DNA from 4 places in the Streptomyces similanensis genome. Region 1 is predicted to be linked to each of the others. Evidence: riboswitches for the same ligand, from Rfam matches in the RefSeq annotation. Region 1 holds a riboswitch; each other region holds the start of a gene.
The links. A riboswitch is a leader RNA that binds a small molecule or an ion and turns the genes downstream of it on or off. The one in region 1 is predicted to bind cyclic di-AMP.

Region 2: linked by a shared signal. The riboswitch ahead of ABEB07_RS03555 (M23 family metallopeptidase) and the one ahead of ABEB07_RS26360 (C40 family peptidase) in region 1 are both predicted to bind cyclic di-AMP.
Region 3: linked by a shared signal. The riboswitch ahead of ABEB07_RS36040 (transglycosylase family protein) and the one ahead of ABEB07_RS26360 (C40 family peptidase) in region 1 are both predicted to bind cyclic di-AMP.
Region 4: linked by a shared signal. The riboswitch ahead of ABEB07_RS32535 (M23 family metallopeptidase) and the one ahead of ABEB07_RS26360 (C40 family peptidase) in region 1 are both predicted to bind cyclic di-AMP.

What each region holds. Positions count from the first base shown of each region.
Region 1 is NZ_BAABKC010000084.1:13,697-21,290, reverse strand. It holds gene bioB (biotin synthase BioB) at 1-365, opposite strand, end outside; gene ABEB07_RS26380 (8-amino-7-oxononanoate synthase) at 513-1,640, shown strand; gene ABEB07_RS26375 (DUF397 domain-containing protein) at 1,704-1,934, opposite strand; gene ABEB07_RS26370 (helix-turn-helix domain-containing protein) at 1,962-2,822, opposite strand; gene ABEB07_RS26365 (ATP-binding protein) at 3,101-3,547, shown strand; gene ABEB07_RS26360 (C40 family peptidase) at 3,858-4,331, opposite strand; cyclic di-AMP (ydaO/yuaA leader) riboswitch at 4,335-4,470, opposite strand; gene ABEB07_RS26355 (ANTAR domain-containing protein) at 5,423-5,782, shown strand; gene ABEB07_RS26350 (urease subunit gamma) at 6,342-6,644, shown strand; gene ABEB07_RS26345 (urease subunit beta) at 6,659-6,970, shown strand; gene ABEB07_RS26340 (urease subunit alpha) at 6,963-7,594, shown strand, end outside.
Region 2 is NZ_BAABKC010000011.1:53,232-60,825, forward strand. It holds gene ABEB07_RS03540 (DNA gyrase/topoisomerase IV subunit A) at 1-131, opposite strand, end outside; gene ABEB07_RS03545 (M16 family metallopeptidase) at 551-1,918, shown strand; gene ABEB07_RS03550 (M16 family metallopeptidase) at 1,915-3,303, shown strand; cyclic di-AMP (ydaO/yuaA leader) riboswitch at 3,525-3,687, shown strand; gene ABEB07_RS03555 (M23 family metallopeptidase) at 3,700-4,458, shown strand; gene ABEB07_RS03560 (GntR family transcriptional regulator) at 4,720-5,379, shown strand; gene ABEB07_RS03565 (HPr family phosphocarrier protein) at 5,632-5,913, opposite strand; gene ABEB07_RS03570 (bifunctional acetate--CoA ligase family protein/GNAT family N-acetyltransferase) at 6,146-7,594, shown strand, end outside.
Region 3 is NZ_BAABKC010000132.1:77,664-85,257, reverse strand. It holds gene eno (phosphopyruvate hydratase) at 1-827, opposite strand, end outside; gene ABEB07_RS36040 (transglycosylase family protein) at 1,144-1,902, opposite strand; cyclic di-AMP (ydaO/yuaA leader) riboswitch at 1,907-2,073, opposite strand; gene ABEB07_RS36035 (transglycosylase family protein) at 2,256-3,410, opposite strand; gene ABEB07_RS36030 (cytochrome P450 family protein) at 3,623-4,930, opposite strand; gene ABEB07_RS36025 (nucleoside triphosphate pyrophosphohydrolase) at 5,160-6,170, opposite strand; gene ABEB07_RS36020 (SurA N-terminal domain-containing protein) at 6,211-6,843, opposite strand; gene ABEB07_RS36015 (glycoside hydrolase domain-containing protein) at 7,005-7,594, opposite strand, start outside.
Region 4 is NZ_BAABKC010000113.1:9,884-17,477, reverse strand. It holds gene ABEB07_RS32545 (PrsW family intramembrane metalloprotease) at 24-1,490, shown strand; gene ABEB07_RS32540 (aldo/keto reductase) at 1,570-2,514, opposite strand; gene ABEB07_RS32535 (M23 family metallopeptidase) at 2,621-3,712, opposite strand; cyclic di-AMP (ydaO/yuaA leader) riboswitch at 3,724-3,878, opposite strand; tRNA gene ABEB07_RS32530 (tRNA-Met) at 4,225-4,298, opposite strand; gene ABEB07_RS32525 (dihydrofolate reductase family protein) at 4,346-5,503, opposite strand; gene ABEB07_RS32520 (glycosyltransferase family 39 protein) at 5,602-6,909, opposite strand; gene ABEB07_RS32515 (dolichyl-phosphate beta-glucosyltransferase) at 6,906-7,594, opposite strand, start outside.

The DNA of each region.
Region 1 (7,594 bases):
ACGTCCCGGTCCGTCGGACCGCGCCCGCTGGCCACCAGGCACACCCGCTTGGCGCCGCCGGCCAGCCCCGCGGCGGCGGCCTCGGAGGCCTGGTCGGGCTTGAGCCAGGTGTACTTCAGGATGTCGGCCTTCGAGCCGAGCCGCTGCGAGCAGTAGGAGCAGTCCTCGGGGCACAGGCCGGACTTGAGGTTGACGAGATAGTTGAGTTTCACCCGCCGCCCGAACCAGTGGCGGCGCACCCGGCCGGCCGCCGCCACCACGTCGAGCAGGTCTTCGTCGGAGGTGGCCAGCACGGCCAGAGCTTCCTCGCGGGTCGGCAGTTCGCGCCGAAGCCCCTTGTCCACCAGCGTGTTCAGCAGGTCCATGAAAGCCGATCCTGGCCTACCGGACGGCCCGGGGCCAAGGAGACTTCGCACAACAGACGCGGATCGACGTGTGGGTATCGCCACACCATGGGCGGCCGGTCGTGCCGCTAGGGTCTGTCCACTGCCTACAAAAGCCCCGGAGGAACCATGGCGTTCGGCTGGATCGACGAGCAGGCGGACGCGCGCCGCCGCGCGGGGCTCGTACGGACCCTGCGTCCCCGGCCCGCCGACTCGCCCCTGCTCGATCTCGCGAGCAACGACTACCTGGGCCTGTCCCGCCATCCCGAGGTGACCGAGGGCGCGGCGCGCGCGGCGCGCACCTGGGGCGGCGGCGCGACCGGCTCCCGGCTGGTCACCGGCACCACCGAGCTGCACACCGAACTGGAGCGCGAACTGGCTCGGTTCTGCGGCGTCGAGGCGGCGCTCGTGTTCTCCTCCGGCTACGCGGCCAATCTCGCCGCGGTCACCGCGCTCGCCCCGCACGGCTCGCTGCTCGTCTCCGACGCGGGCAACCACGCCTCGCTCATCGACGGCTGCCGGCTGGCGCGCGCCACCACCCAGGTCGTCGCCCACGCGGACCTCGAGGCCGTCCGCAAGGCGCTCGGCACGCACGAGGGTCCGGCGGTCCTGGTCTCCGACACGGTCTTCTCGGTCGACGGCGACGCCGCCCCGCTGGCCGCCCTCGCCGAGGTCTGCCGGGAGCGGGGCGCCGGGCTGCTCGTCGACGACGCCCACGGCCTGGGCGTCCTCGGCGACGGCGGCCGCGGCGGCGCGCACGCGGCGGGCCTGGCCGGGGCCGACGACGTCGTCGTGACGGCCACGCTCTCCAAGTCCCTCGGCAGCCAGGGCGGAGTCGTGCTCGGACCCGCCCGGGTGATCGACCATCTGGTCAACGCGGCCCGCACGTTCATCTTCGACACCGGCCTCGCCCCGGCCGCCGCGGGCGCGGCGCTGGCCGCGCTGCTGCGGCTGCGCCGCGAGCCGGAGCGCGCCCGCCGGGCGCGCGCGGTCGCGGACGACCTGCACGCGCGCCTGACCGCCGCGGGTCTGGAGGCGGTGCGTCCGGACGCCGCGGTGGTCTCGGTGCGCGCGCCGTCCGCGGACGGCGCCGTGCGGTGGGCGGCCGACTGCCGTGCGGCGGGCCTGGTGGCGGGCTGCTTCCGCCCGCCCTCCGTGCCCGACGGCATCTCACGGCTCAGGCTGACCGCCCGCGCCGACCTCACCGGTGCGCAGATCGAACGCGCGGTGCGGGTGATCGGCGAGACACGACCGTGAGCCGGCGTGGCACGACCATGGGCCGGCCTGGCACGGTCGTGCGCCGCCGTCGGCGGGGTGCGGTCAGAAGCGGTGCGCCGCGGCCGTGAAGTCCGCCCAGCTGCCGGGCGAGAAGAGCAGCGCGGCCCCGGCCGGGGCCTTGGAGTCGCGCACGGCGAGCAGTCCGGCGCCCGGCCCCGAGGCCGGTCGGGCGGTCTCCACACAGTTGTTCGCCCCCGTGCTGTAGCTGCTGCGCAGCCACCGCACGGCGTGGAGATCGGCGCTGGAAGGTACGTGCCGCGGCGGAGCGGACATGGTGCCTCCTTGTTCGGTCGCGCGCCCTCACCTGCTCTGGCGCAGCCCGGCGATGAAGTCCGACGAATCCTCGGCCGACAGGGCGTGGAACCGAAGAGCGTCGAAGGCCTCGGTATAGGCCTCCAGGTCTTCTTTCCGATCGAGGTGGAGGCTACTCGTCAAGTGGTCGAGAACGACCACATCCAGATCAGTAGTGTGAGAAAAAGAGAAGATGACGAAAGGGCCGGTGACGCCGATGTGCGCCCCGGCCGAGAACGGCAGCACCTGCAACCGCACCTGGGGCAGGCGCGCCGCCTCCACCAGCCGCTCCAGCTGACGCGCCATGACCTCCGGCCCGCCCACCTCCCGGTGCAGTACGGCCTCGTCCAGCACCGCGTTCAGCTCCAGCGGCGGGTCGGCCCGCAGGACGTGCTGCCGGGCCAGCCGCACCTCCACCAGCGCGTCCAGACGCTCCTCGTCGAGTCCGTCCACGGCGGCCCGGGTCACCGCGCGGGCGTACTCGGCCGTCTGGAGCAGCCCGGGCACGACCGTGGTCTCCAGGGTGCGCATCGCGGTCGCCTGCGACTCCAGGCTGATGAAGTCCCGGTAGGTGGGCGGCAGTACGCCGCGGTAGGCGTGCCACCAGCGGTGCCGGCCGTCGCCGTCCTCGGAGCCCGCCAGCGCCAGCAGCAGCCGGCGCAGCTGCGCGTCGTGGACCGCGTAGGCGTCCAGCAGCAGCCGTACATCGGCCGGTTTCACCCCACTGGTGCCGGTCTCGATCCGGCTCACCTTCGACTGGTGCCAGCCCACCAGCCGGGCCGCCTGCCCGCTGGTGAGACCCGCGCCGGCGCGCAGCGTGCGCAGTTCGGCGCCCAGCTTGCGGCGGCGCACCACGGGACCGTGCTGCATGGCTCTCCTTACTCCCCAGGGCGCCCCGCGACGGACCGCGGCCACCCGCGCCGCCCCGGGCGGGACCGGTTCCCGGTCGGCTCGGCGCGCGCCGTCGCACACGGTCGGCCGTCGCAGAGTTCACCGCTTCGAGCGACAGATATATGCATATCTCGGTGGATCGCCACCGGGACCCGTGCGGTGATGGCAGTCTGACGGCGAAGCACCAGTCCGGGACCGTACTCGAACCATCCGCTCCGTGTCGGACCACGGCCCCGTGGGAAAGGGACGACATCGCCATGGCAGATCTCCTGGAAGCATCCGTCACTCTGCCGAGCGATCCCGCCTCGGTGGCCGCCGCCCGCGCCTACGCGGTGGGCACCCTCGTGGAGTGGGGCCTGCCGGCCCGGGCCGAGACCGCGGACACCGTGCGGCTCATCGTCTCCGAACTCGCCACCAACGCCGTCCAGCACACCCTGGGGCAGTCGCCCACCTTCACGGTCGACCTCGCCCTCGAACGGGACGAGCTGCTGCGCATCGGGGTCACCGACAGCCATCCCCGGTTCCCGAAACGGCTGCCGGCCGCCGTCCAGCAGGACAACGGCCGGGGCATGGTGATCATCCGGTGGCTCGCCGCGGAGTGCGGCGGCAGGCTGAGCGTGCGCCGCACCCGCGAGGGCGGCAAGACGGTCTGCATCGAACTCCCGTGGACGCCCGGCGCGCAGGAAGCGCCGCCGGCGCGCTGAGCGCGACGGCGGCCGCGCGACGGTCCACGCCCTGCGCCCGCTCCGGGCCACGCCGCCCGGCCCGCGTTCCCCGGCGCACGGACGACGGCTCGCGGACGGCGGACGCACGAGGGCCGGTCCGGCTCGGCGGGCACCGGTGGGTGCCGTGCGGCGGCGGCCGACGGCCCGGGACCGTGACGGCACGGGCGGCCGCGGCAGCGGATTCCCGCGACGGCGACGGCGACCGCGACGACGACCGCGGCGGCTCGTGGCCGCGGCGGCGGGTCGGCGCGCGGGCGCCGACGGATGGCCGGCGCCGCCCTCGGGCGGGTCAGTTGACCCGCCCGTACCACACGCTCTTCGTCCAGATCTTCTGCAGCCGCACCACGTCACCGGTCTTCGGCGCATGCCAGATCTTGCCCCCGCCGGCGTAGATGCCGACGTGGTAGACGTACGAGCCCGAGTGGAAGAACACCAGGTCACCGGCGCGGCGGCTGCCCGCCGAGATGTGGCGGGACTTGTTGTACTGCTGCTCGGCCGTGCGGGGCAGCTTCTTGCCCGCCCGCTTGAACGAGTACAGCGTGAGTCCCGAGCAGTCGAACCGGCGCGGTCCCGTGGCGCCCCACTGGTAGGGGGAGCCCTTCTTGGACGCCGCGATCTGGAGCGCCTTCGCCGCGAACGTCGCGGCCGAGGCGTCGGAGGCGCCGCCGGGCACCACGATCGAACCGCCGACGGCGGCGATGGTCAGGGCCGAGGCCGTGCCGGCCCGGGCCATGAACGACGGGACACGATTGAGCGCAGTCATGCGCAACCCTTCGTCAGCCGCCTGTGAAGGATGACCTGTCGGATTCGGGCTGGCGAAGTTGCCCGGCCGCGTTGTCGCGGCTTCACCCCAAGGGCTGCTCGACCCGGCCATGGTGTGACCGTTCCGGCGACCCGTCGTGCTTGGGTCCTCCACTCCTGCCGATCCACTTCCGTCGACCGGTCGTCCGTGCGGCGGCAGGACTCGGCGTCCGCCCGGACCGCCCCGCCGCTGTGGCGGGGGCTTGTCGTCAGACAGGGATCTTCACCTACGGATGTCCGAAAATCCCAACGGAACTATGGATTTGTGTTGTTACTCACCACTCACCCGTTCGGGTGGACATCCGCTCGTTCGAACGACTGTGTCCTCCCGTCACGACGCCCGGACCAGCGGCGGAACGCCCCATTCCGCCATCCGTGCAGGCGCGTTGCGCAACCGCGAGGTCCCCGAAAAAGGGTGTGTATCTACGCCGAAAGGCGGTACCTCATTTGGTCCGTTTCGGCTCCCGCCCGGGAGCGTCGGCCCCGTCGCCCGCGTGTGGTCGAGCCGGGGATGCCTGTGCGTCCGTCAACTGCCGTGCCGCGCGGGCGGGGTGACCCGGCTGGTCGGGCACTCGCCGTCGAGCGCGCGCGGCGCCCGCGCCGGGGTCGCCGTGCGCGGCGCGGTCTCGCCCCGCCGGCGCATCGGCGCGAGCGCGTCGGGCGAGCGGACCCACCGCGGCCAGGTAACGGCCGATCAGCTCCGCCTCGGCGCGCGGTCTGCGTCGGCGGCCTCGGCTCCGGGGGCGGCCCGGCGGGCGGCACGGACGGTTCGGGCGGATCCACCGGCGGCTCGTCCCGGGCCCGGCGGCCGCGGGTTCCCGCGCATGTGCCCGGCGGCCCCCGGGCGGACCCGGCGGACGGTCGGCCGGTCCACGGCGCGGCCCGCCACGAGAGGGTCGTCGGCCCCCGGGCGGAGACGCCGGCGCCGAGGACGTACCGGCCCTGTGCCCCCGGCGGGACCCTTCGGCCGGCCGGTCTCCGGTCGTGCGCGTCGTTCTCCTGGAGCAAGCTGGAGGTGGAACTCCGGCCGCTCGACGACCCAGGGGATCTGCAATGGTGTTCTTCGCGATGTCCAGGCGGCACCCCCTCCAGCTGCTGTCCACCACCGACCTGGTGCTGGAGCACGAACGGCTGCACGAGGAGATCGACCAGCTGCAACGCGCCCTGACCTCGCACGCCGTCATCGACCAGGCCATCGGCGCCGTGGTGGCCTTCGGCCGGATCCCGCCCGACGACGCCTGGCGGGTCCTGCGGGAGGTCTCCCAGCGCACCAACACGAAGGTGCGCACGGTCGCCGAGCACGTCCTGAAGTTCGCGCAGGGCGGCGCCCTGTCCGACACCGAGCTGGAGGAGCTGAGGCGGGCGCTCGACCGCCACTCCGCGCACTTCTCCGCAGGCCGCGCAGGGTCCTGATCCGCCCGAGCGAGCCGCCCGCGCCCTCGCGCGCCGCCGGTACGCGCCCCAGCCCGCCGCCGGCCGGCCCTGCGCCCGCCGTCGGTACGCCGCCTCACACCTGCTGCCGCACGCCCCGCTTCTGCCGCCGTACGCCCCCGCGCCCGCCGCCTCGCACGCCCCGCGCCCGCCGCCGTACGCCCCCGCCGCCCAAGCGGCCCGCGCCCGTCGTCGTAGGCCCCCGAGAACCGCCGTACGCGGCCCCGCCCCGGCGGTCCGTGCGTGCGGCGGCGGTGACCGTGCCACGGACGTGCCGTGCCACGGACGTGCCGTGCCACGGACGGCGCAGCGGGGCGCCCCCGGTATGCCGCAGCCCAGCTGCCGGTCATGGGACGACCAAGGTCTGGTTAACGTCGTTGAAACTCCGACGAACTAGCCTGCCGATCCATGCCACCTGCGGTTTTTCCGTCTGGATTGTTCGAGGATCGAGCGATTCCTCCCTGTGTTAGACCTGTGCCGTCGTGGTGGCTGCGGCAGCCGGGCCCCGTGCGGTCCGGAGCGATGACTGTGAGGTGGGCCCATGCAACTGACCCCGCACGAACAAGAGAGACTGCTCATCCATGTGGCGGCCGACGTGGCCGAGCGGCGCCGGGCCCGGGGGCTGAAGCTGAACCACCCCGAGGCGATCGCCCTCATCACCTCGCACATCCTGGAGGGCGCCCGCGACGGCCGTACCGTCGCCGAGCTGATGTCCTCCGGACGCAAGGTGCTGACCAGGGACGACGTCATGGAGGGCATCCCCGAGCTGATCCACGACGTGCAGGTCGAGGCCACCTTCCCCGACGGGACCAAGCTCGTCACCGTCCACGAGCCGATCGTCTGAAGGGGGAGGAAGCGGTGATTCCCGGAGAGATCCTGTTCGCCGACGGCCCGATCGTCTACAACGAGGGCCGCGAGGTCACCCGGCTGACCGTGCTGAACGCCGCCGACCGCCCCGTACAGGTCGGCTCGCACTACCACTTCGCCGAGGCCAACCCCGGCCTGGAGTTCGACCGTGCCGCCGCGCACGGCAGGCGGCTGGACATCGCCGCCGGGACCGCCGTGCGCTTCGAGCCCGGCATCCCCGTCGACGTCGCCCTCGTCCCGATCGCCGGCGCCCGGATCGTGCCCGGTCTGCGCGGGGAGACCGGAGGCGCCCTCGATGCCTGAGATCTCCCGCCCCGCCTACGCCGACCTGTTCGGCCCCACCACCGGCGACCGCATCCGGCTCGCCGACACCGATCTGCTCGTCGAGATCGAGGAGGACCGCAGCGGCGGCCCCGGGCTGGCCGGCGACGAGGCCGTCTTCGGCGGCGGCAAGGTCGTCCGCGAGTCCATGGGCCAGTCCCGCGTCACCCGCGCGGAAGGCGCCCCCGACACCGTGATCACCGGCGTCGTCATCGTCGACCACTGGGGCATCGTCAAGGCCGACGTCGGCATCCGCGACGGCCGGATCACCGGCATCGGCAAGGCGGGCAACCCCGACACCATGGACGGCGTCCACCCGGACCTGGTCCTCGGTCCGGAGACCGAGATCATCGCGGGCAACGGGCGGATCCTCACCGCCGGCGCCATCGACGCCCATGTCCACTTCATCTGCCCCCAGATCGCCGACGAGGCGCTCGCCTCCGGCATCACCACCCTGGTGGGCGGCGGCACCGGACCGGCCGAGGGCTCCAAGGCGACCACCGTCACCCCCGGCCCCTGGCACCTGGCCCGCACGCTGGAGGCGCTGGAGGCGTACCCCCTCAACATCGGTCTGCTCGGCAAGGGCAACACCGTCTCGCACGACGC
Region 2 (7,594 bases), on a different contig from region 1:
GCGCGGGAGTAGATGACCGAGTACGCGTACTCGAGGAAGGAGCCCTGCATCTCGTCGACGACGTCGATGTCGAGGATCTTCTCCTCGTACGGCTCGTCGGGCGGCGGGGTCTTCGTGCTGCGGCGGGCCATCGCTGCCGGCTCCTTGCTGAAGCGTGTGACGGGATCTGACGCGGACCATTGTGGACCGCCCGACTGACAACGCGGACCGTACCCCGCCCCCCGGCCGCCGGGCCCACCGCCTCCCGCCCCGCCCAACACCCCCGCCCCCGGCCGCCGCAGACCGCCACGCCCACTCCGCCGCGCCACCGGTACCCCGTCCGCACCCCCGGCCGCGCCCCCCGCACACCGCCCGTCCACCCGCCGCGCTCCCCGCGGTTCTCGCGGTTCCCGCCGGGCGGCGGCGAGTCGCCGCGCCGTCCCCCTTTCGTGCTCGCTCTCGGCGTACGACGTCCGGGAACTTCGCCAGGGGTGCGCGCGCTTGAATACAGTGGCAGGACCGGCAGGAAAAGGGCGGTTTGCGGACCGCCATCGCGATCGAAGGGACGTACATGCCCATGGGTCACACGGCCACAGCCGAGGCAGGCTCCGGCGGCCTGACAGCGACCGAGCACCGCTTGGCCAACGGCCTGCGCGTGGTGCTCTCCGAGGACCACCTGACCCCGGTCGCGGCGGTGTGCCTCTGGTACGACGTCGGCTCCCGTCACGAGGTCGAGGGACGCACCGGTCTGGCTCACCTTTTCGAGCACCTGATGTTCCAGGGCTCCGCCCAGGTCAAGGGCAACGGCCACTTCGAGCTGGTGCAGGGCGCCGGCGGCTCCCTCAACGGCACCACCAGCTTCGAGCGCACCAACTACTTCGAGACCATGCCCGCCCACCAGCTGGAGCTCGCCCTCTGGCTGGAGGCCGACCGCATGGGCTCCCTGCTCGCGGCCCTGGACGACGAGTCCATGGAGAACCAGCGCGACGTGGTCAAGAACGAGCGCCGCCAGCGCTACGACAACGTCCCCTACGGGACCGCCTTCGAGAAGCTGACCGCCCTCGCCTACCCCGAGGGCCACCCGTACCACCACACGCCCATCGGTTCGATGGCGGACCTGGACGCGGCCACCCTGGAGGACGCCCGCGCGTTCTTCCGCACGTACTACGCGCCGGGCAACGCCGTCCTGTCGGTCGTCGGCGACATCGACCCGCAGCAGACGCTCGCCTGGATCGAGAAGTACTTCGGCTCCATCGAGGCCCACGACGGCAAGCCCGAGCCGCGCGACGGCGCCCTGCCCGACGTCATCGGCGAGCAGCTGCGCGAGGTCGTCGAGGAGGAGGTCCCGGCCCGCGCCCTGATGGCCGCCTACCGGCTGCCGGAGGACGGCACGCGCGCCGGCGACGCGGCCGACCTCGCCCTGACCGTCCTCGGCGGCGGCGAGTCCTCCCGGCTCTACAACCGCCTGGTGCGCCGCGACCGCACCGCCGTCGCGGCCGGCTTCGGCCTGCTGCGGCTGGCCGGCGCGCCCTCCCTGGGCTGGCTGGACGTCAAGGCGTCCGGCGACGTGGAGGTGCCGGTCATCGAGGCCGCCATCGACGAGGAACTGGCCCGGTTCGCCGAGGAGGGCCCCACCGCCGAGGAGATGGAGCGGGCGCAGGCCCAGCTGGAGCGCGAGTGGCTGGACCGGCTCGGCACGGTCGCCGGCCGCGCCGACGAACTGTGCCGCTTCGCCGTCCTGTTCGGCGACCCGCAGCTCGCCCTGACCGCCGTCCAGCGGGTCCTGGAGGTGACGCCCGAGGAGGTCCAGGAGGTCGCCAAGGCCCGCCTGCGCCCCGACAACCGCGCGGTGCTCGTCTACGAGCCCACGCCCGCCGCGGACCACGCCCAGGACGCGGACGCCGCGGCCACCGACGAGACCGAGGAGACGGCGAAGTGACCGAGCTGGCCACCATGGACTTCCACCCCCAGCCGCAGGCCGGCGAGGCCAGGCCGTGGGCGTTCCCGGCGCCGGAGCGCGGCGCCCTGGACAACGGCCTCACCGTGCTGCGCTGCCACCGCCCCGGCCAGCAGGTCGTCGCCGTCGAGGTCCTGCTCGACGCACCCCTGGACGCCGAGCCGGACGGCCTGGACGGCGTCGCCACGATCATGGCGCGGGCGTTCTCCGAGGGCACCGACAAGCACTCCGCCGAGGAGTTCGCCGCCGAGCTGGAGCGCGCCGGCGCGACCCTCGACGCGCACGCCGACCACCCCGGCGTCCGGCTCAGCCTGGAGGTCCCCGCCTCCCGCCTGGCCAAGGGGCTCGGCCTGCTCGCCGACGCCCTCAGGGCGCCCGCGTTCGCCGACTCCGAGGTGGAGCGGCTGGTGGGCAACCGGCTCGACGAGATCCCGCACGAGCTGGCCAACCCCTCCCGCCGCGCCGCCAAGGAACTCTCCAAGGAGCTGTTCCCGGCCACCGCGCGCGTCTCGCGCCCGCGCCAGGGCACCGAGGACACCGTCCGCGCCGTCGACGCGGCGGCCGTCCGCGCCTTCTACGACCGGCACGTGCGGCCCGCCACGGCCACCGCGGTGGTCGTCGGCGACCTCACCGGCATCGACCTCGACGAGCTGCTCGGCGAGACCCTCGGCGCATGGACCGGCTCGCCGGCCAAGCCGCGGCCCGTTCCGCCGGTCACCGCCGACGACACCGGCCGCGTGATCATCGTGGACCGCCCGGGCGCCGTCCAGACGCAGCTGCTCATCGGCCGTATCGGACCCGACCGGCACGACCGGGTGTGGCCCGCGCAGGTGCTCGGCACCTACTGCCTGGGCGGCACCCTCACCTCCCGCCTGGACCGCGTCCTGCGCGAGGAGAAGGGCTACACCTACGGCGTGCGCTCCTTCGGCCAGGTGCTGCGCTCGGCGCCCGACGGCTCGGGCGCCGCGATGCTCGCCATCAGCGGCTCGGTCGACACGCCGAACACCGGACCGGCCCTTGACGACCTGTTCACGGTGCTGCGCAAGCTCGCCGCCGGCGGCCTCACCGACGCCGAGCGGGACGTCGCCGTGCAGAACCTCGTCGGCGTGGCGCCGCTGAAGTACGAGACGGCCGCCGCCGTGGCGAGCACCCTGGCCGACCAGGTGGAGCAGCACCTGCCCGACGACTACCAGGCGACGCTCTATCAGCAGCTCGCCGCCACCGGCACGGTGGAGGCCACCGCGGCCGTCGTCAACGCCTTCCCGGTGGACCGCCTGGTGACCGTCCTCGTCGGTGACGCGGCGCAGATCAAGGAGCCCGTCGAGGCCCTGGGCATCGGTCAGGTCACCGTCGTCCCAGCCGAGTAGCGGCATCCGCCGCCCGCGCGGGCGGCAACGGCGCGCACGCGCGCGTGGGGCCCTGGTGACCGAAGCGTCACCAGGGCCCCGTCATGTCCGAATTGCGGGAGAGGCTGCCCGTCTGACCTGTGGTCTGCGCTACAAAACAGCGGATCCGTTTGGGAATTGAAAGCGGCCCCGTCTAGCGTCGGTCCGGCTGTTCGTCGGCAGTGCGCCGCACCCGCGGCACCGGACAGCCATCGCCGAGTCCCCGTACGGCGCGAGCCAGGGGAGCCGGGGACCCACTCAGTCCCTGGGGTGAATCGGACGCCCGCGCGCCAGCGAGGGGGCCCGTAGGAGACCTTCCTGCTCCGAACCCGTCAGCTAACCCGGTAGGCGAGAGGGAAGGAAAGGACCCACGTCTGCATGGCGTTCACCCGCGCCACCGGGAAGCACCGCCGGCCCAGCCGGATGCACCGCACCACCGCCCGAGCGGCGGGCGTAGCGGCCCTCACCACCACCGGCGTGCTCAGCACCCTGGCCGCCGCCCCGGCGCTCGCCGCCGAGACCCCGGCCCCCGAGGACACCGGCCTCACCCCGGTCATCAGCATCGGTGACACCGTCGCCGCGAAGATCGACGCCCAGGCCGTCGCCCAGCAGCACGCCGCCGAGCAGAAGCTGGCCGAGCAGGCCGCGCGCGTGAAGGCCGCGGCGCTGGCGAAGAAGGAGCGCGAGGCCAAGGAGCGGGCCGCCCGCGAGGCCGAGCGCGAGCGCCTGAACGCCTTCGTGCCGCCGATCTCCGGCTCCTACGTCTCCACCGGCTACAAGACCGGCGGCTCCCTGTGGTCCTCCGGCTCGCACACGGGCATCGACTTCCACGCCATGACCGGCACCACCGTGCACGCGGTCGGCGTCGGCACGGTCGTGGAGACCGGCTGGGGCGGGGCGTACGGCAACCAGATCGTGATCCGGATGGCCGACGGCATGTACACGCAGTACGGCCACCTGTCGTCCATAGGCGTCACGGTCGGCCAGCAGGTCACCGCTGGTCAGCAGATCGGCGTGTCCGGCGCGACCGGCAACGTCACCGGACCGCACCTCCACTTCGAGGCCCGCACCTCCCCGGACTACGGCTCCGACGTCGACCCGGTGGCCTACCTGCGCCACCACGGCGTGAACGTCTGACCGACCCCGCACGGCGACGGCGCGAGCGCGCCGAAGCCCTCCCGAGGACCGTCCACGGTCCGCGGCACCCCGCGAGAACCCCGGCCCCGCGCCGGGGTTTTCGGTGTTTTCGACAGCCACGGGTATTTTGCTGTCCAAAAATTACCCATGGACCTCGGCCGTCCGTCGGAAATCCCGGCGCATTGCAATAGAGTCACGGGAACAAGCGTCCGTCGCCGAAGCGGCACGGTGATTTCAGCGGGATTCGGGCGGAGGTCGGGAATGCGTGTTCCGGCGCACTCGGTGTGCACGGCGATCCGGGACGACATCGTCGCCGGTGTCCATGAGCGCGGCAGCCGGCTCACCGAGGAAGTCCTCGCCCGCCGCTACGGCGTCTCCCGCGTTCCGGTGCGCGAGGCGCTGCGCACCCTGGAGGCCGAGGGCTTCGTGGTGACGCGCCGGCACGCGGGCGCGTGCGTGGCGGAGCCGACCGGGCAGGAGGCCGCCGACCTGCTGGAGATGCACCGGCTGCTGGAGCCGCTGTGCGCCGCCCGGGCCGCCGAGCGGCACACCCAGGCCCACCTCAGGGTGCTGCGCGGCCTGGTCAGACTGGGCCAGGAGCGGGCCGCGAGCGGCCTGGGCGAGGAACTGCGCGCCCTGGGGGGCTGGTTCCACGAGACGCTGGCGCAGGCCTGCGGCAGTCCCGCGCTCACCGCCACGCTGACCCAGCTGCGGCACAAGATCGCCTGGATGTACGTGGTGGAGACCCCGGCCGACCCGGTCGCCGCCTGGGCCGAGCACGGCGCCATCGTGGACGCCGTGGCGCGCCGCGACGGCGAGCGCGCGCGTGCGCTGACCGCCGCGCACACCGAGCGGACGGCCGCCGGCTGCCGCGTGAGGACTTCGCAACATCCCGTCAACATGTCGGGCGCGTGGCATTAACACGGTGCCCGTATACAAAGAGGGATATCCGGCGGTGGAGAATTCGTGCCGCCTTTTTCGGTGTCCCTGAATTCATGTACGGGTGCGGTGTGGACGCTTCCCGAAGGCTGCCCCGAGAAATACGAGTCGGCCCGCCGGAGACGCGCGGGCCGGGGCCGTCGCGCCGAACGGAAAAGCCGAAGCCGCCCCGTCCGGAAAAGGGCGGCGCGGCTTCGGCGTCCGGTCCGGGGGCGAGCCGCCGGACCCGGTGGATCAGACGGTCTCGGGAAGCTCCTCGAGCCCCTCGGCGACCAGCTTGGCCAGGCGGTCGAGCGCGGCGTCCGCGCCCTCGGCGTCGGAGGCCAGGACGACCTCCTCGCCGCCCTGCGCCCCGAGGCCGAGGACGGCCAGCATGGAGGCCGCGTTGACGGGCGCGCCGTCGGCCTTGGCGATCGTCACGGGGACGCCGGAGGCCGTGGCGGCCCGGACGAAGATGGAGGCGGGGCGGGCGTGGAGGCCCTCGGCCCAGCCGACGTTGACGCGGCGCTCAGCCATGTGATGCTGCCCTTCAGGTGTACCAAGTTGTCTAGACCAGTTTCCCACACCTGAGGCACCGCCCCGAGCGGCCCGGCCGCCGCCCCGGGAACCGCGACGGACCGCGGCGCCCCGGCGTCCGCTAAGTCCCCGCGACCCCGGTGTTCTCCGCCGGGTCCGGGCGGGTTCCTCCGGTGTGTTCCCCACAGACTGCCTCGCGCCGCCGTCGGAGGCTAGCCGTACTCTGGGGCCCATGCAGACCGCGTCGGACCGGCACGAGTATCCAGCCCACTGGGAGGCCGACGTGGTGCTGCGCGACGGCGGCACCGCGCGGATCCGGCCCATCACCGCCGAGGACGCCGACCGGCTGGTCAGCTTCTACGAACAGGTGTCGGACGAGTCCAAGTACTACCGCTTCTTCGCGCCTTACCCGCGCCTGTCCGCGAAGGACGTCCACCGCTTCACCCACCACGACTTCGTGGACCGGGTGGGGCTCGCGGCCACGATCGGCGGCGAGTTCATCGCCACCGTCCGCTACGACCGCATCGGAGCCACCGGGCTGCCCGCCGCCTCGGACGCCTCCGACGAGGCCGAGGTCGCCTTCCTGGTCCAGGACGCCCACCAGGGCCGCGGAGTGGCCTCCGCGCTGCTCGAACACATCGCGGCCGTCGCCAGGGAGCGCGGCATCCGCCGCTTCGCCGCCGAGGTGCTGCCCGCCAACACCAAGATGATCAAGGTGTTCACGGACGCCGGGTACACCCAGAAGCGCAGCTTCGAGGACGGCGTCGTCCGCCTGGAGTTCGACCTCGAACCCACCGACCGCTCGCTGGCCGTGCAGCGCGCGCGGGAACAGCGCGCCGAGGCCCGCTCGGTGCGCCGCCTGCTCGGGCCCGGCTCGGTCGCGGTCGTCGGGGTGGGCCGCGCGCACCGGGGCGTGGGGCGCAGCATCCTCGACCACATCCGCGACGGCGGCTTCACCGGCCGGCTGCACGCCGTCAACCGGGCCTTCGAGGCGGACCGGACCGAGATCGACGGGGTGCCCGCCCACCGGTCGGTGCGCGAGATCGACGGGCCGGTCGACCTCGCCGTGGTCGCCGTCCCCGCCGAGCACGTCCCGCGGGTCGTCACCGAGTGCGGCGAGCACGGCGTGCAGGGCCTCGTCGTGATCTCCGCCGGGTACGCGGAGAGCGGCCCCGAGGGACGCGAGCGCCAGCGCGCCCTGGTGCGGCAGGCCCGCTCGTACGGCATGCGCATCATCGGGCCGAACGCCTTCGGCGTCGTCAACACCTCGCCCGGCGTCCGGCTCAACGCCTCCCTCGCCCCCGAGATGCCCCGGCCCGGCCGGATCGGGATGTTCGCGCAGTCCGGCGCCATCGGCATCGCCCTGCTCTCCCGGCTGCACCGGCGCGGCGGCGGCGTCACCGGCACCACCGGCGTGTCGACGTTCGTCTCGTCCGGCAACCGCGCGGACGTCTCCGGCAACGACGTCCTCCAGTACTGGTACGACGACCCGGACACCGACGTCGCCCTGATGTACCTGGAGTCCATCGGCAACCCGCGCAAGTTCACCCGCCTCGCCCGGCGCACGGCGGCCGCCAAGCCGCTGGTCGTCGTGCAGGGCTCCGGTTCGGCCCCGCAGGGGCACGCCGTACGGGCGACCCGGCTGCCGCACGCGACGGTGTCCGCGCTGCTGCGGCAGGCC
Region 3 (7,594 bases), on a different contig from region 1:
GCCGCCACCAGCTCCTCGTAGTACTCCGTCATCTCGGCGGCGGAGCGCTCCTTGCCCTCGAAGAGGTACTTGCCGTCCTTGTAGAACTCGGAGGCGGCGACGTCGAGCGCGAGGGCGATCTGCTCGCCGGGGGTGTAGCCGGCTTCCTTGATCGCTTCCAGGATCAGGTCCAGGGCCTCGCGGTTGGAGCCGAGGTTCGGGGCGAAGCCGCCCTCGTCGCCGAGACCGGTGGCCAGACCCTTGGACTTCAGGACCTTCTTGAGGGTGTGGTAGACCTCGGCGCCCCAGCGCAGCGCCTCGGAGAAGGACTCCGCGCCGATCGGGGCGATCATGAACTCCTGGATGTCCACGTTGGAGTCGGCGTGCGAGCCGCCGTTCAGGATGTTCATCATCGGCACCGGCAGCAGGTGCGCGTTGGGGCCGCCCAGGTAGCGGAAGAGCGGCAGGTCGCTGGCCTCGGAGGCGGCGTGGGCGACGGCGAGGGAGACGCCGAGGATGGCGTTGGCGCCCAGCGAGCCCTTGTTGTCGGTGGCGTCCAGGTCGAACATGGCCTGGTCGATCAGGCGCTGCTCGGTGGCGTCGTAGCCGACCAGCTCCGGGCCGATCTGCTCGATCACGGCGAGGACGGCCTTCTCGACGCCCTTGCCCTGGTAGCGGCTCGGGTCACCGTCGCGCAGCTCGATGGCCTCGAAGGCGCCGGTGGAGGCGCCGGACGGGACGGCGGCACGACCCGTGCTGCCGTCGTCGAGGCCGACCTCGACCTCGACCGTGGGGTTGCCTCGGGAGTCCAGGATTTCCCGGGCTACGACGACGTCGATGGACGGCACGAGCATCTCCTTCGTGGATGTGACGCTTGAAGTGCGGGGCAGGTGTGCCTTGCGGCTAGAGCCTAACCGTCCCGGGACGCCGACCGGCTGACCGACCGTCCCGTGGACAGGGTGACGGTACACATTGTTCCAGCACGGAACAAAGGGGCCGGTGACGGGGCCGGGAACAGAAGGTGAAAAAGCCCCGCCCCGGTGCGTACGGGGGAGAACGCACCGGGGCGGGGAGCCCGTGGGGACGGGGGGTGTCGGCCCCACGTGAGCGCCATGGTGGCGCTCACGCCTGGGCGGGGCCGGTGGCGGGCCTGGCCGCCCGCTGTCACTTCAGGTGCAGCTGCTGGCCCGGGTAGATGAGGTTGGCGTCCTCGACGATGTCCTTGTTGAGCTGGAACAGCTTCTCCCAGCCGCCCTGGACGTGGTGCGCGGTGGCGATGGAGCTGAGGGTGTCGCCGGCGACCACCTTGTACTCGCCGTCGCCCTTCTTGACCTTCTTGCCGGTCGGGGTGGTGACGGTCTTCTTCGGGGCCGGGCGCGTCAGCGAGCGGTTGGCGCTCTGCTCCTCGGTGGAGCGGGTCGAGGTGCTGCTCTTGGAGCTGCTGCTCGACGAGGAAGAAGAACTCGACGACGAAGAAGAAGACGACGAGGAGGAGGACGAAGAAGAGGAGGAGGACGAGGACGAGCCGCTGCCGCCGCCGGAGGAGGACGAGGCGCCGGACAGGCCCTTGCCGCAGACCGGCCAGGCGCCCTTGCCCTGGCCCGCGAGGACCTTCTCGGCCACGGCGATCTGGGCCGACTTGCTCGCCAGGTCGGCGCGCGAGGCGTAGGCGGTACCGCCGAACGCGGCCCAGGTGGAGTTGGTGAACTGCAGGCCGCCGTAGAAGCCGTTGCCGGTGTTGATCGACCAGTTGCCGCCGGACTCGCACTGGGCGACCGCGTCCCACTCGGAGGTGGTGGCGGCGGAGGCGTTGCCCGCGGCCATCAGCGGGGCGGCCACGGCGGCGCCGGTGACTCCGGCGAGCGCGATGGCACGGGTGGCCTTGGAGGGACGACGGTGCTTGCCCTTGCTGGAAAACAGCATGGATGGATCCCCTCACCGACGCCTGCGAGGTGAGCTGTCGGGTTCGGGCCGGTTGAGTTGCCCGGCCGTGCCTTTGGGGAGGCACGGCTTCACCCCCAGCCGCTCCGGTTCGACTGCCCGGCGCGGCACTTACCTTGGGTCCCCCGCTCCTGCCTGCGGCGCATGACGCGACGACTGTTCCCGTACGGCCGCTGGCAGGATTCGGCGTTGCGGCAGCCGGGGCTCGCGGTGACGAGCGGTCATGACCGTAGACACGCGATCGACGGAATTTCAAAGACGATCAGGGCTTCTGAGACTCATCCCACACTTTCCCCGAAAGGGACATTCGGTGCGAAGCGTGACGTGAACTGCCCCTACTTTGCGGCGTTTTCGGCGGGGACATCCAGGCTCTGACCGGCGGCGATGCGGTCGGGGTCGGAACCGATGGCGCCCTTGTTCGCGGTGTACAGCGCGTGCCATCCGCCGTCCACGTCAAGGGAGTCGGCGATGGAGGCGAGGGAGTCGCCGGAGCGGACCGTGTAGGAGCCGCCGGCCGTGTCGGTGGTGAGGCCGTCGGCCCGGGAGGCGTGCCGGCCGGCCGTCGCGGCGGCGGAGCCGTCGGCCGGGTTCTCGGCGGCGCTGCCGCCGCGGTGCCGGCCGCCACTCAGCGCCCCGGTGTCCACGAGGGCCGAGGAGCCCACGACTTGGCGGGGATCGGCCGGGTAGGCCGCGTCTCCGTAGCCGCCGGTCCCCGTGCCCGTCGAGGGCGTCGCGTCGGGCGCGCCGGAGGGGTGGGACGTGCCGGAATCGGCCGCGTCGTCCTTCTTCGGGATGGAAGAGGAAGAAGAGGGGGAAGAAGGCGTATCGGTGTGCTTCGTGCCGGAGTCGGCCGGTCCGTTCGCCGAGTGGGACGTACCGGACTTACCGGGCGCATCGCCCGTCGCGTCGGTGTCGTCGGCCGAAGAACCGGACGAACCGGTGGAGTTGGCCGCATCCTGGGACGAGTCGGACGGGCCCGGGTCCTCGGATCCGGACGAACCGGAGGACTTGGAGGAACCGGACGAACCGGACGACGTGCCGGTGTCCGTGCCGCCCTTGCCCGGGGCGGTGGACGAGGAGCCGCCCACGCCCGTGTCGACGTCGGCCGCGCCGGTGCTCTTGGTGAGCCCGGCGAGCAGTCCGCAGGTGTGCCAGGCGCCGGGGCCCCGGTCGGCGAGTATCTTCTCGGCCACGGCTATCTGCTGGGACCGACTGGCCTGGTCGGCGCTCGCGGCGTAGGTGAGGCCGCCGTACTGCTCCCAGTCGTCCTGGGTCAGCAGCAGGCCGCCGTAGTAGCCGTTGCCGTTGTCGGCGCTCCAGGAGCCGCCGGTCTCGCACTGGGCCACCTTGTCCCAGGTGGTGCCGTCGGCCGCGCTCGCGCCGGAGGCGGCGACGAGCGGGATCGCGATGGCGGAGCCGGTGACCCCGGCGGCGACGAGGAGGGCCGGAGCCTGGCGGGGGCGACGGTGACGACCGTTCCCGGAGAGCATGCGGAGACCTTTCGGCGACAACGGTGACGGCGCGGCGGGCGGTGACCGCCGCCGCGCTGATGCGTGAAGGTAGCCGCTCCCGATCACTTGTCACAAGTTAATGCCGCGTAGATCACGTGGTGATCACATAGTTGAACGTGTGTCAGCTTCGGGTCGGCCGCGCGTCGGCCTCGCGCCGGTCTTGCGTCGGCCTCGCGTCGGCTTTGCGTTCGTCAAGGAGTCGCGGAGGTGGCGGTGAACCGTACCGGCAGGGTGCGCAGACCGCGCATGATGAGGCCGCCGCGCCAGCGCAACTCCTCCGGGTCCGCGTCCAGTCGGAGGTCGGGGAGCCGGGTGAGGAGGGTGGCCAGCGCGGTCTGTCCCTCCAGGCGGGCGAGCGGGGCGCCCAGGCAGTAGTGGATGCCGTGGCCGTAGCCCAGGTGCTGGTTGTCCCGGCGGGCGAGGTCCAGGGTGTCCGGGTCGGCGAACCGCTCCGGGTCGCGGTCGGCGGCGGCCAGCACCACGAGCACCGGATCGCCGGCCGCGATGTCCTGGCCGCCGAGGGTGAGCGGGCGGGTGGCGAAGCGCCAGGTGGCCATCTCCACCGGGCCGTCGTAGCGCAGCAGCTCCTCCACGCCGGTCGCCAGCAGGGCGTGCTCGCCCGCGGCGAGGGAACGTTGCAGCCGGGCGCGCTGCTCGGGGTGGGTGAGCAGAGCGTAGGTGCCGTTGCCGATGAGGTTGACGGTGGTCTCGAAGCCGGCGAACAGCAGGATGAAGGCCATGGCCGCGGCCTCGTTCTCGGTGAGGTGCTCACCGTGGTCGGAGGCGCGGATGAGACCGGAGATGAGGTCCTCGCCGGGGGCGGGGTCGGCGGGGAGCGCGAGGCGCTTGCGGTGGATGAGGTCGGCGAGGTAGCCGCGCATCTTCTTGACCGAGCGGGCGACTCCGCCGCGGGGGCCCTTGCCGTGACGCTGGGGGTCCGGGGGCTCGCCCCCGGGGAGATGCAGCATCATGCCGGCCCAGTCGCGGAAGTCGTCCTGGTCCTCGCGGGGGACGCCGAGCAGGTCGCAGATGGCGTAGATGGGGAGCGGGAAGGCGAACTCGTGGATGAGGTCGGCGCTGCCCCGCTCGGCGAAGCGGTCGATGAGGTCGTCGGCGAGTTCCTGGACGCGGGGGGCGAACTCGGCCACGCGGCGGGGGGTGAACGCCTTGCTGACCAGGCGGCGCAGGCGGGTGTGGTCCGGGGGGTCGATGTTGAGCAGGTGCGTCATCAGGGCGGCCTTGCGTTCGCCCGGGATGCCGGTCTTGCCCTTGGCGTGCGCGGGTTCGTCGTGATGCGCGGGGTTCTTGGACAGGCGGGGGTCGGCGAGGGCCTGCTTGGCGTCGGCGTAGCGGGTGACCAGCCAGGCCTCCACTCCGCTGGGGAGGCGGGTGCGGTGGGTGGGGGCGTGGTCTCTCAGCCAGGCGTAGGCGGGGTAGGGGTTGGTGGCGAAGTCCCAGGTGAAGAGGTCTGGGGCGGGGGTGGGTGGCTGGTCTTGCATGGGGTGACCCTAGTCCGGGGGGTCGGGAGGTCGCCCCCGCCGCCCCTTCCCGTCCCGAACCTGGGGGCTTCGCCCCCTGGCCCCCCATGGGTGTGTTGGTCGGTGCGGGTCGGTGGGGGCTGGGCGCGCAGTTCCCCGCGCCCCTATCGGCCCTACGGGCCTCAGGGCGCGCACGCGCGGCGGAGCCGCATGTCGGAACAGCCCCGCGCCCCTATCGGCCCTACGGGCCTCAGGGGGTCTGTTCTGCCTTTTTGATGGCGTCTCGGTAGGTTCTCGCCGCTGCTCTCAGGGCCGCTTCCGGGTCGGTGCCCTGGGATTCGGCCTCGGTGGCCAGGGCGAGGAGGGTGTAGCCGATGTCCTGGCGGTCGGGGAGGGGGACGGTCAGGCCGGCCGTGCGGGCTCGGAAGGCCAGTTTGGCGGCGAGGGCCAGGGCGGGCTGGCCGAGCGGGACGCCGTCGGTCACCGAGGCGCGCTGCTTCTCCACCGCCTTCATGCGCAGCCACTGCTCCCTGACCTCCTCCGGGGTCGTGGCGCTCGCGTCGCCGAAGACGTGCGGATGGCGGTGGATCAGCTTGGCGACGATGCCGCCGGCCACGTCGTCGACGGAGAACGGCTCCTCGTCGTCGTCCTCGGCGATCCGGGCGTGGAAGACCACCTGGAGCAGGACGTCCCCCAGCTCCTCGCGCAGTTCCCCGCGGTCGCCGGCCTCGATCGACTCGACCAGCTCGTACGCCTCCTCGATGGCGTACTTGGCCAGGCCCTCGTGGGTCTGCCGGGACGACCAGGGGCACTCGGCGCGGATGCGGTCCATGACCTGCACCAGGTCGAGCAGGCGGGCGCCGGGCAGGTCGTAGGAGGCGGGCAGCAGCTCCAGCTCCGGCATGCTCACCCTGCCGGAGCCGGCGAGGCGGGCGAGGCCGTCGGTGAGGGCCGGTTCGCCCTCGCCGGTGGCCACCACCACGACCGTGCGGCCGCCGGCGCAGGCATCGAGCAGTTCCTCGGCACTCGGCGCCGCCTCGGCCACCGCGACGCCCGCCTCACGCAGGTACGGCAGCTGCGGATGCGCGCCGTCCGCGCACAGCACCAGGTCGGCCGCGTGCAGCGCCTGCCAGGCGGGCCAGGACAGCAGCCCGGGGGCGACCCGGTGGCTGGTGGTGAGCAGGACGATGCGGCCGGGGGCGGCTTCGGCGCCGTGGTCGGTGGTGTGGTCGGTGGTGTTCACCCACCGAACGTAACCCACCGCGCCGACGCCTCCCGGTGCGTGCGGGACCCCTCCCGCCTCACGCGCCCGCCGACGTCACGTCGCGCAGCCACGGCGACTTCGCCTCGATGCCGCCCTTCTGGACGTCCCAGGCGCCGTAGCGCGGGTTGAGGTCGACGTGCAGGGCGCCGGAGGCGGTGGACAGGGCCTGCCAGAAGGCGGGCTGGGAGGTGTCGGTGTGCAGCTTCGCCGCCAGCTTCTGCGCCTCGACCTGGAGGCGCAGGTTGTCGTCGAGGCGCTCCGGGGCCACCCCGTACTGCTGGAGCCAGGCCGTCTCCAGGGCCTTGGCGCCGCCCGCCCGCTGCTCCAGGCCGGCCCGTAGCTGCTGGACCTCGTGACGGTTCACGGTGACGTCCGCGTCCCGGGCGGCGCGGTCCAGCACCCGGTCAAGGACCATCTGGTGCAGGGTGTCCCGGGAGAGCGTGCCGGTGCGGGCGACGGCCTGCTCGTACTGCGCCCGGTCGGGCACCGCGGCGCGCTGCGCCCGGCGCACCTCGTCCACCCGGCTCTGCAACTGCGCGACGGTGATCCGCTGTCCGCCGACCACGGCCGCCGCGCCCGGATGGGCGCCGTTGCCGCAGGCGGTCAGGAGCGGGGCCGCCGCGGCGATCGCGGCGGACAGGACGAGCGCGGTGCGACGGCGGCGGTGCAAGGAAACCTCCCGAGGAGAGTTTGTGCGGCGGTGCACAAAGTCTTGCGGTGATCGATGGTAGGCAGCGGCCGGGCTCCGGCCAAGCCATTGGACCAACGATTCACCGCGACTTCGGGCACCGCCGCCCGCTTCCCCGCCGCTTCTCCTCCGGGTGGCGGCCGTCAGCCGGTGATCGCGACCGGCGCGTCCCACCAGTCGCGGTCGACGGTGAGGGTGTAGCCGCCGCGGGTCTCCTTGCTGTTCACCTTGTACTGGTGGGCGCGGCTGTGGTCGGTGAACTGGGTGGCGCCCCAGGGCCAGTCGGAGGTGACGGTCTCCTTGCCGTCCCACAGGGCGTACCAGAGGTTGCCGGGCAGGTCGGTCTTGTTGCTCGCGGTGGCGATCGCCTTGGCGCTGGAGCTGGTGAAGCCGTAGTAGCCGGCGCGGTAGGTCTTGGCGCGCAGCTGCTTGTCGAAGGAGCGGACGTAGGCCAGCACGGCGTCGTTGCACGACTTGTTCGTCGTGTCGTACGGCTCCATGTCGAGGTAGAGCGCGCTGCCCGTCCTCATGCCGAGCGCGGCCGCCTTGGCCACCGCGTCGTTGGCGTCGGCGGTGCCCAGGGAGGTGGCGGTGGCGGCGCTGATCTTCTCCGGGCTGGAGCCGGTCTGGCACGGCGGCTGGGCGCCGACGTAGATCGGGACGAGCTTCCAGCCCTGCGCGCTGACGGACTTCACCCAGGAGGCGGTGAGGTTGGGCTGGGCGCAGCCGCGGT
Region 4 (7,594 bases), on a different contig from region 1:
CCTCCCTCGTTAGGGTCAATCACGTGGTCACCAGTCCCCCGTACCCGACGCATCCCAGCGGTCCCGCCCCCGTCGGCGGCCCACCGCGGCACGCCCACTGGTGGCAGAAACGGTGGGTGCGGTACGGCGCCCTGGCCGCCCTGCTGGCGCTGTCCGGGCTCGTCATCCTCGCCCTCGTACGGCGGCAGACCGGCACCGAGGGTCTCCTGGTCGGACTGGGCCTGGCCGTGCTGCCGGTGCCGCTGCTGACGGCCGCGTTCCGCTGGCTGGACCGCGTCGACCCGGGACCCTGGCGCAACATGGTGTTCGCGTTCGCGTGGGGCGCCTGCGCCGCGGCGCTCATCGCCATCGTCGCCAACAGCTTCGCGACGAAGTGGATCGCCACGGCGACCGCCGACCCGGCCGGGGCGGACACCCTGGGCGCGACGGTGATAGCCCCGATCGTGGAGGAGTCCGCGAAGGCCGCCGCCGTGCTGCTGGTCTTCCTCTTCCGCAGACGCGACTTCACCGGCATCGTCGACGGGGTGGTGATAGCCGGGGTGACCGCGACCGGCTTCGCGTTCACCGAGAACATCCTCTACCTCGGCACCGCCTTCGGCGCCGACCAGATGACCGGCGGCCGGGGCATCGCCTCCGTCACCGCGGCCACCTTCTTCGTGCGCGTGGTGATGTCGCCCTTCGCGCACCCGCTGTTCACCGTCTTCACCGGCATCGGCTTCGGCATCGCCGCGTCCCTGTCCGCCGAGCGCCACCGGGTGCGCCGCGCCCTGCTGCCGCCGGCCGGACTGCTGCTGGCGATGGGCATGCACGCCTTCTGGAACAGCTCCTCGACCTTCGGCGAGTACGGCTTCTTCGCGGTCTACGGCGCCTTCATGCTGCCCGCCCTCGGGCTGCTGACCTGGCTGGTGGTCTGGACCCGCCAGCGGGAGCTGCGCACGGTGCGCGAGGAGTTGCCCGCGTACGCCGCCGCCGGGTGGCTGACCCCCGCCGAGCCGTTCGCCCTCGGGTCCATGCGGGCCCGCCGGGTGGCCCGCGAGTACGCCGGCCGGCACCTGGGCAAGCCCGCGGCGCGCACCGTCGCCCAGTACGAGGCGTACGCGACCTCGCTGGCGTTCCTGCGCCGCCGCGGCCGCCTCGGCCGGGCCGGCGCCGGCTTCGCCGCCCGCGAGCAGGAGCTGCTGCACGCGATGTGGCGCGGCCGCGAGGTGGCGCGGCCCGCGCTCGACCACGCGGCCCGGATGACCGCGCCGCCGGTGCGGGTGGTCGCCCCGCCGTGGCCGGTCCTCGGCGTGTACGGCCAGTCCCAGCGCTACGGCGCCCCGCACCCCCACCCGCGCCCCCAGGGCCCCGGCCCCGGTGCGCACGGGTACGGGTATCCGCAGAGCGGTCCGGTCGCGCCCGGGGCGGCGCAGGGGTACGGGTCGTACGGCGCCGCCGGCGCGGCTCCGGCGCCGTACCCCGCGTACAACCCCTACCGGACGCAACCCTGATCTGAGCCGGTCGTCCGGATCGGATCGGATCACCCGGATCGGATCGCCCGGGTCGGATCGCCCGGGTCGGATCGTCCGGTCAGGCGGATGCCTGGGTCAGCTTGCCGATCTCGTCGTCCGTCAGCCGCAGTCCGGCGACGGCGAGCAGGGCCGGGAGCTGCTCCACGGTCCGCGCCGAGGCGATCGGGGCGGCCACCGTCGGCTGGGCCGCGAGCCAGGCCAGGGCCACCGTGGCGACCTCGGCGTCATGGGCCCGGGCGACCTCGTCGAGGGCGGTAAGGACCTTCTGGCCGCGCTCGGTCGCCAGGTGCTTGGCGGCGCCCTCGGCCCGTGCGCTGTCCACCGTCGCGCCCGGCCGGTACTTGCCGGTCAGGAAGCCGGAGGCCAGCGCGAAGTACGGCATCGCGGCCAGGCCGGCCCGCTCGGCGAGGTCCCGCAGCTCTCCCTCGTAGGTGTCGCGCGAGACGAGGTTGTAGTGCGGCTGGAGCGCCACGTAGCGGGCCAGGCCCTCGCGCTCGGAGAACTCCAGGGACGCCTTCAGGCGCTCGGCGGAGATGTTGGAGGCGCCGATCTGGCGCACCTTGCCCGCCCTCACCAGCTCGTCCAGGGCGCCGATGATCTCCTCGACGGGCACCTCGGGCTGGTCGAAGTGGGTGTAGTACAGGTCGATGTGGTCGGTGCCGAGCCGCTTGAGGGAGGCGTCGGCGGCGGCCTTGATGTTGGCGGCGGACAGGCCCTTGAAGTCGGGGTGCTGGCTGACCTTGGTGGCGATGACGACGTCGGAGCGGTTGCCGCGCTCCTTGATCCACTCGCCGATGATCGTCTCGGACTCGCCGCCGTGGTTGCCCTCGATCCACGCGGAGTAGGAGTCGGCGGTGTCCACGAAGTTGCCGCCGGCCGCCGCGTAGGCGTCGAGCACGGCGAAGGACCGGTTCCGGTCGGCGGTCCAGCCGAAGACGTTGCCGCCGAGGGCGAGCGGGAAGACCTCGAGGTCGGACTGGCCGAGCTTGCGAAGAGAAGTCATGTACGACATCAACGGCCATGGCAGAGCGGCCCATTCCGTGCCCCGCCGGATCCGGGCGCAAAGATCGCGCAAACAGCGCCCGGCGGAGCGTCCGTGCGGGGCCGTCTCAGGGGTTGAGGCCCTTGCCGTTCAGCCACGCCATCGGGTCGATGCCGGTGGCCTGCCCGCCCGGGTGCACCTCCAGGTGCAGGTGCGGCCCGGTGACGTTGCCGGTGGCGCCGACCCGGCCGATGACCTCGCCGGTGCCGACCTTCTGGCCGGCCGAGACGCTGATCGAGGACTGGTGGCAGAACCACAGCTCGGTGCCGTCGTCGAGGGTGAGGATCGTGCGGTAGCCGTAGGCGCCGGCCCAGCCGGCCTCGGTGACGGTGCCGCTGTGGATGGCCTTGATCAGCGTGCCGGTGGGCGCGGCGAAGTCGAGGCCGGTGTGGTGGCCGGAGGACCACATGGAGCCGGCCTGGCCGAAGGTGGAGGTGATCGTGTAGGACGAGGTCGGCAGCGTGTACTGCTTGGCCAGCTCGGCCAGGCGCGCCTCCTCGGCCTTCTTCCTGGCCTCCTCCTCCGCCCGCTTCTTCGCGGCGGCGGCCTTGGCCTCGGCCTCCTGCTTGGCCTGGGCCGCGTCGGCCTGGGCCTTCTTCACCGCGGCGGCCTCGGTGGCGGCCCGCGCCTTCGCCTCGACCTGGGCCTGCTGCTGCTCGGCCTGGGCCATGATCCGGTTGCGCAGCGCCTCGCCCGCGTCGGCGGTGCCGCGCGCGGCCTGGACCTGCTGGGCCTGCTCAGCCTGCGGGACCTGGGGGGTGGCCTCGACCACGTCGCTGAGCGCGGTCGCCGAGCCCACGGGTGCGGCGGTGTCCTCGGCGGAGTCGTCGAAGAGCGCGCCGACCGCCGGCAGGTGGTCCACGGAGGGCAGGTCGGGCAGCGAGAGGGAGACCGGCGGCTTGCCGGTGTTGGCGCTGGCCATGCCGCCCGCGCCGACGGCGGCGATGACGCCGACGCCGAGGACGGTGGAGCTGCGCGCGAGCCCGCCGCCGCGCTGCTTGGCGACGCGGTGCCGGCCGCGTACGGGGCGGAGGGAGTCCTCGGTGGGGTTCCACTCCTCCCAGGGGCCCTCGTCGGGGCGCCGCTCGCCGTAACCGAAGGACTCGGTGCGCCGGCTCGGCAGGAACGGGGCTTCAGAGGCAGGCCGGTTGGACGCCACGCGGGCGTGCTCCTTTCCTTCCGCGTCGCCTACCGGGTTAGCTGACGGGTTCGGAGCGGGAAGGTCTCCTACGCGCGTCGACCGGCCATGACGGCACGGGTGACGTGCGATTCACCCCAAGGTGGTGGTTCCCCGGTTCCCTCGCGGGATTCGGCGCGTGCGCGCACGGAGCCGCCTCTGGTGACGGCTGGGACGACCGCGCTGCGTTATCGAACGTTAATAGACGTGGGGGTTTGATTCCAAGCCGTGCGGCTTGATCATTAAACCTTTTTGGCCAGGACATACCGCTCACGGGGGACTGAAGGCGGGTGAGTTGACAAAGAATCAGGCCATCCACGGGCTCTCCTCGGCCATCGGCGGTACGCGGCGCGAGGTGATGGTGTGTCAGTTGTTATGCGGAGGGGGTCGGCCCGCTCACGTGTGGTGACGGGGGGCGAGGGTCGAGGGCCACGGTGTCCGGGAAACACTCAGGGCCGGAATCCTGTGATCGGATTCCGGCCCTGAGTCTTCAGTAGCGGGGACAGGATTTGAACCTGCGACCTCTGGGTTATGAGCCCAGCGAGCTACCGAGCTGCTCCACCCCGCGTCGGTGAAACCAGTGTATCCCATGTTCGGGGCTGGTTGCACACGAGTTCACCTGAGCCCCGGATCCAGGTGCCGGTTGGGCTCCCGGGCCGCCGCCTCGTACTCCGGCAGGACGACGACCTCCGCGCCCGCGCCCGCCAGGAGCCCGGCCCCGTCGGCCGCCTCGACGAACGTGTCCGGCTCCCGCCAGGCCGTGACCACCCGCCGCACCCCGGCGTCCAGAATCAGCCGGGCGCACGGCCGCGGCCGGGAGGCGCGTCGGGCGCACGGCTCCAGGCTGCTGTACACCGTGGCCCCGCCGAGCCGCGGATCGGCCGGGTCGATCTTGGCGAGTGCCGCCTCCTCCGCGTGCACGACGGGATCGCCGGCCTCCCGCGAGTGGCCCCGCGCCAACTCGGTGCCGTCGGCGGCGACCACCACCGCGCCCACGCTGAACGCGGTCGCCGAGGGCGGGCACCGCAGCGCCAGCTCGCAGGCGGTCCGCAGCCAGTGCCGGTCGGCGGGGACGGTCCGCCCGCCGGCGCCGGGTGCGGTGGGCTCGTACCGCAGGAGGACCACGTCCCCGACGGCCCGGGTCTCCACCAGCCGCAGCCGCCCGCCCTGGTACGACCCCGGCCCGAACAGCCGGGGCGCGGCCGGGTCGCCCACGAACAGCGGGGCGAGCACGAGCTGCACCTCGTCGGCGAGCTGCCGCTGGAGCAGCTGGGTGTGGATCGTGCCGCCGCCCTCGACCATGAGCCGCCGCACACCGAGCACGTCGTGCAGGTGTGCGAGCAGCAGCCGCCAGTCGAGCTCCGGGCCCAGGGGCACGACGTCGACGGCGGGGTGTGTGGCCGGGGTGAGGCCGGTGCGCCGCAGGCGCGCGGCTCCCTCGTCGGTGGTGTAGACGGCCTTCGCGCCGCCCGTGTGCCAGAAGCGCGCCCCAGGGTCCAGTTCGCCCGAGGCGCTGACCGTGACCTTCAGCGGGTACTCCGGCAGCCCGGCGGCGACCCGGGCCGCGCGCCGCTCGGGCGAGTTGACCAGCAGCCGCGGGTTGTCGGCGCGCAGCGTGCCGGCCCCGACGAGGATCGCGTCCACGGACGCCCGTACCTCGTCCACCCGCTCGAAGTCGGCGGGGCCGGACAGCAGGAGGCGGTCGGGGCCGGTGTCGTCCAGGTAGCCGTCGAGGGAGACGGCGGCGGACAGCAGGACGTACGGGAGGGGCATCGACGCGTTCTCCTCGGGCGGGAGGCAGGTGGGGCGGGCGGCCGGCCGCGTGGCCGGGACGTGCTCCCAGTCTGGCGGAGGCCGCGCGCCGCCCGCGGCTACGGGATGCCGAGTTCGAAGAGGGCGTAGCCCGCGTACGAGCCGGAGGCCAGCGCCGCGATGCCGAGCAGCGTGTACAGCAGGGCGGGGCCGATCCGGCGCAGGGCGAGGGCGAGCGGGAGGAACAGCGGGAAGGCGGGGAGCAGGTAGCGCGAAACGTTGCCGAAGATCTGCTGGCTGCCCAGGACCAGGACCATGGTCATGACCGTGTAGACGACCAAGGCGACCGGTGGCCGCAGCCGGATCAGCAGCAGGAGCAGCGCGAGCGCCAGCAGGACGACGCCGACGCCGATCAGATCCTCGTAGGGGTAGGCGTAGATGTAGTCGTAGTGGCCCACCGGCAGCGACCTGAGCACGCGCAGCGTGTGCTTGCCGTAGTCGAAGGAGTGGGCCCACGCGCCGCTCTGGAGCTTGAAGTAGCCGCCGTAGTCGCCCATGCGGTGGCCCACCCAGGCGAGGTAGCCGGCCAGGCCGAGCGGGGCGATCAGCAGCGCGGCCAGGGGGCGGGCGCCGTCCTCGCGCCGGCGCAGCGCGAGCAGCGCGGCCACGGCCAGCGCGGCGATCAGCGCAGCGGCGGTGGGGCGGTTGAGGCCGGCGAGGCAGGTGAGCACCCCGGCGGTGAGCCAGCGGCGGGTCAGGACGGCGTGGCAGGCCCAGACGGCGAGGGCGACGTAGAGCGAGTCGGAGTAGACCGCCCATTCCACGCCGGAACCCGGCCACACGGCCCACAGTCCGGCGGCGGCGAGCCCCGCCCGCCGGCCGCCGAACCGCTCGGTCAGGGCGTAGATCCCGAGGGCGGCGGCGAAGGACGCGACGACGGAGACCAGCAGCCCGGCGCCGTACAGGCCCAGCCCGGTGACCTCGGAGACCAGCCGCATCAGGGCCGGGTACAGCGGGAAGAACGCCGCCGAGTTCTCCTGGACGGTGATCAGGCCGGTCGCGCCGGGGACCGCCTCCAGCGCCGGGTGGTAGCCGTGCGCGGCGATCTGCTGGTACCACCAGCCGTCCCAGGTGGCCAGGACGTCCCAGGGGTGGGCGCCGCCGCCGAAGCGGGGGGCCTTGGTGCGGTAGTCGCCGGCGGAGTCGAGCAGGGAGAGGAAGACGACGAAGCCGGCGAGCTTCAGCGTGCCGTAGACCGCGAGGACGGGGCCGAGGCGGCGGGCGGCGCTGCGCAGCGCCGAGCGGGGCGTATGTATGGACGAGGGGGCGGGGGTGTCCTCGGGGGCGGCGGCCGTGCCGGCCGCGTCCGCGGCCGTCGCCGTCGCGGCCGTCGCGTCCGCCCCGTTCCGGATGTTCTCTCGGCTCATCGGGCTGCGGCCCCGGTACGGCGGCGACGGGACGCGGCGCGGGCCGCACCCGTGCGGAGGAAGGGGGACCGCAGCAGCGCGACGGCCAGGTCGGCGGCGGCCAGGGCGGCGAGTTCGGTGCGGTGGGCGGCGGACGGCGCGGCGTGGTGCAGGGCCGCGAGGGTTCCGCCGGTCAGCAGCAGTGCGACCGGCAGGGTGAGCCGCCGGTGCGCCGCGGGTCCGGCGAGGGCGCAGACGAGGACGGCCAGCGCGTTGGCGCTCTGCGCGCCGGTGGCCGGGCGCAGCGCCGCGTACAGGAGCAGGTGCGCGAGGGCGGCCAGGGCCGCGGCGGCGGCGAAGCGGCGGGCGCGGGTGGCCGGCGGGAGGACGGCGGGGGCGGGGAGGAGCGCGGTGCGGGCCGGGCGGCGGGCGATCCGGGCGATGCCGCGGAGGTCGGCCAGCGCGGTCGGCAGGAGGTCCACCCGGCTGTCGGGGTCGTCGACCCAGTCGACCGGCACCTCGTGGATCCGCAGCCCGGCCCGCTCGGCGAGCACCAGCAGTTCGGTGTCGAAGAACCACTCCGGGTCCCGCACCAGCGGCAGCAGTCGCTCGGCGGCCTCGCGGCGCACCGCCTTGAAACCGCACTGGGCGTCGGAGAAGCCCACGCCGAGGGCGGTGCGCAGGATGACGTTGTAGCACCGGGAGA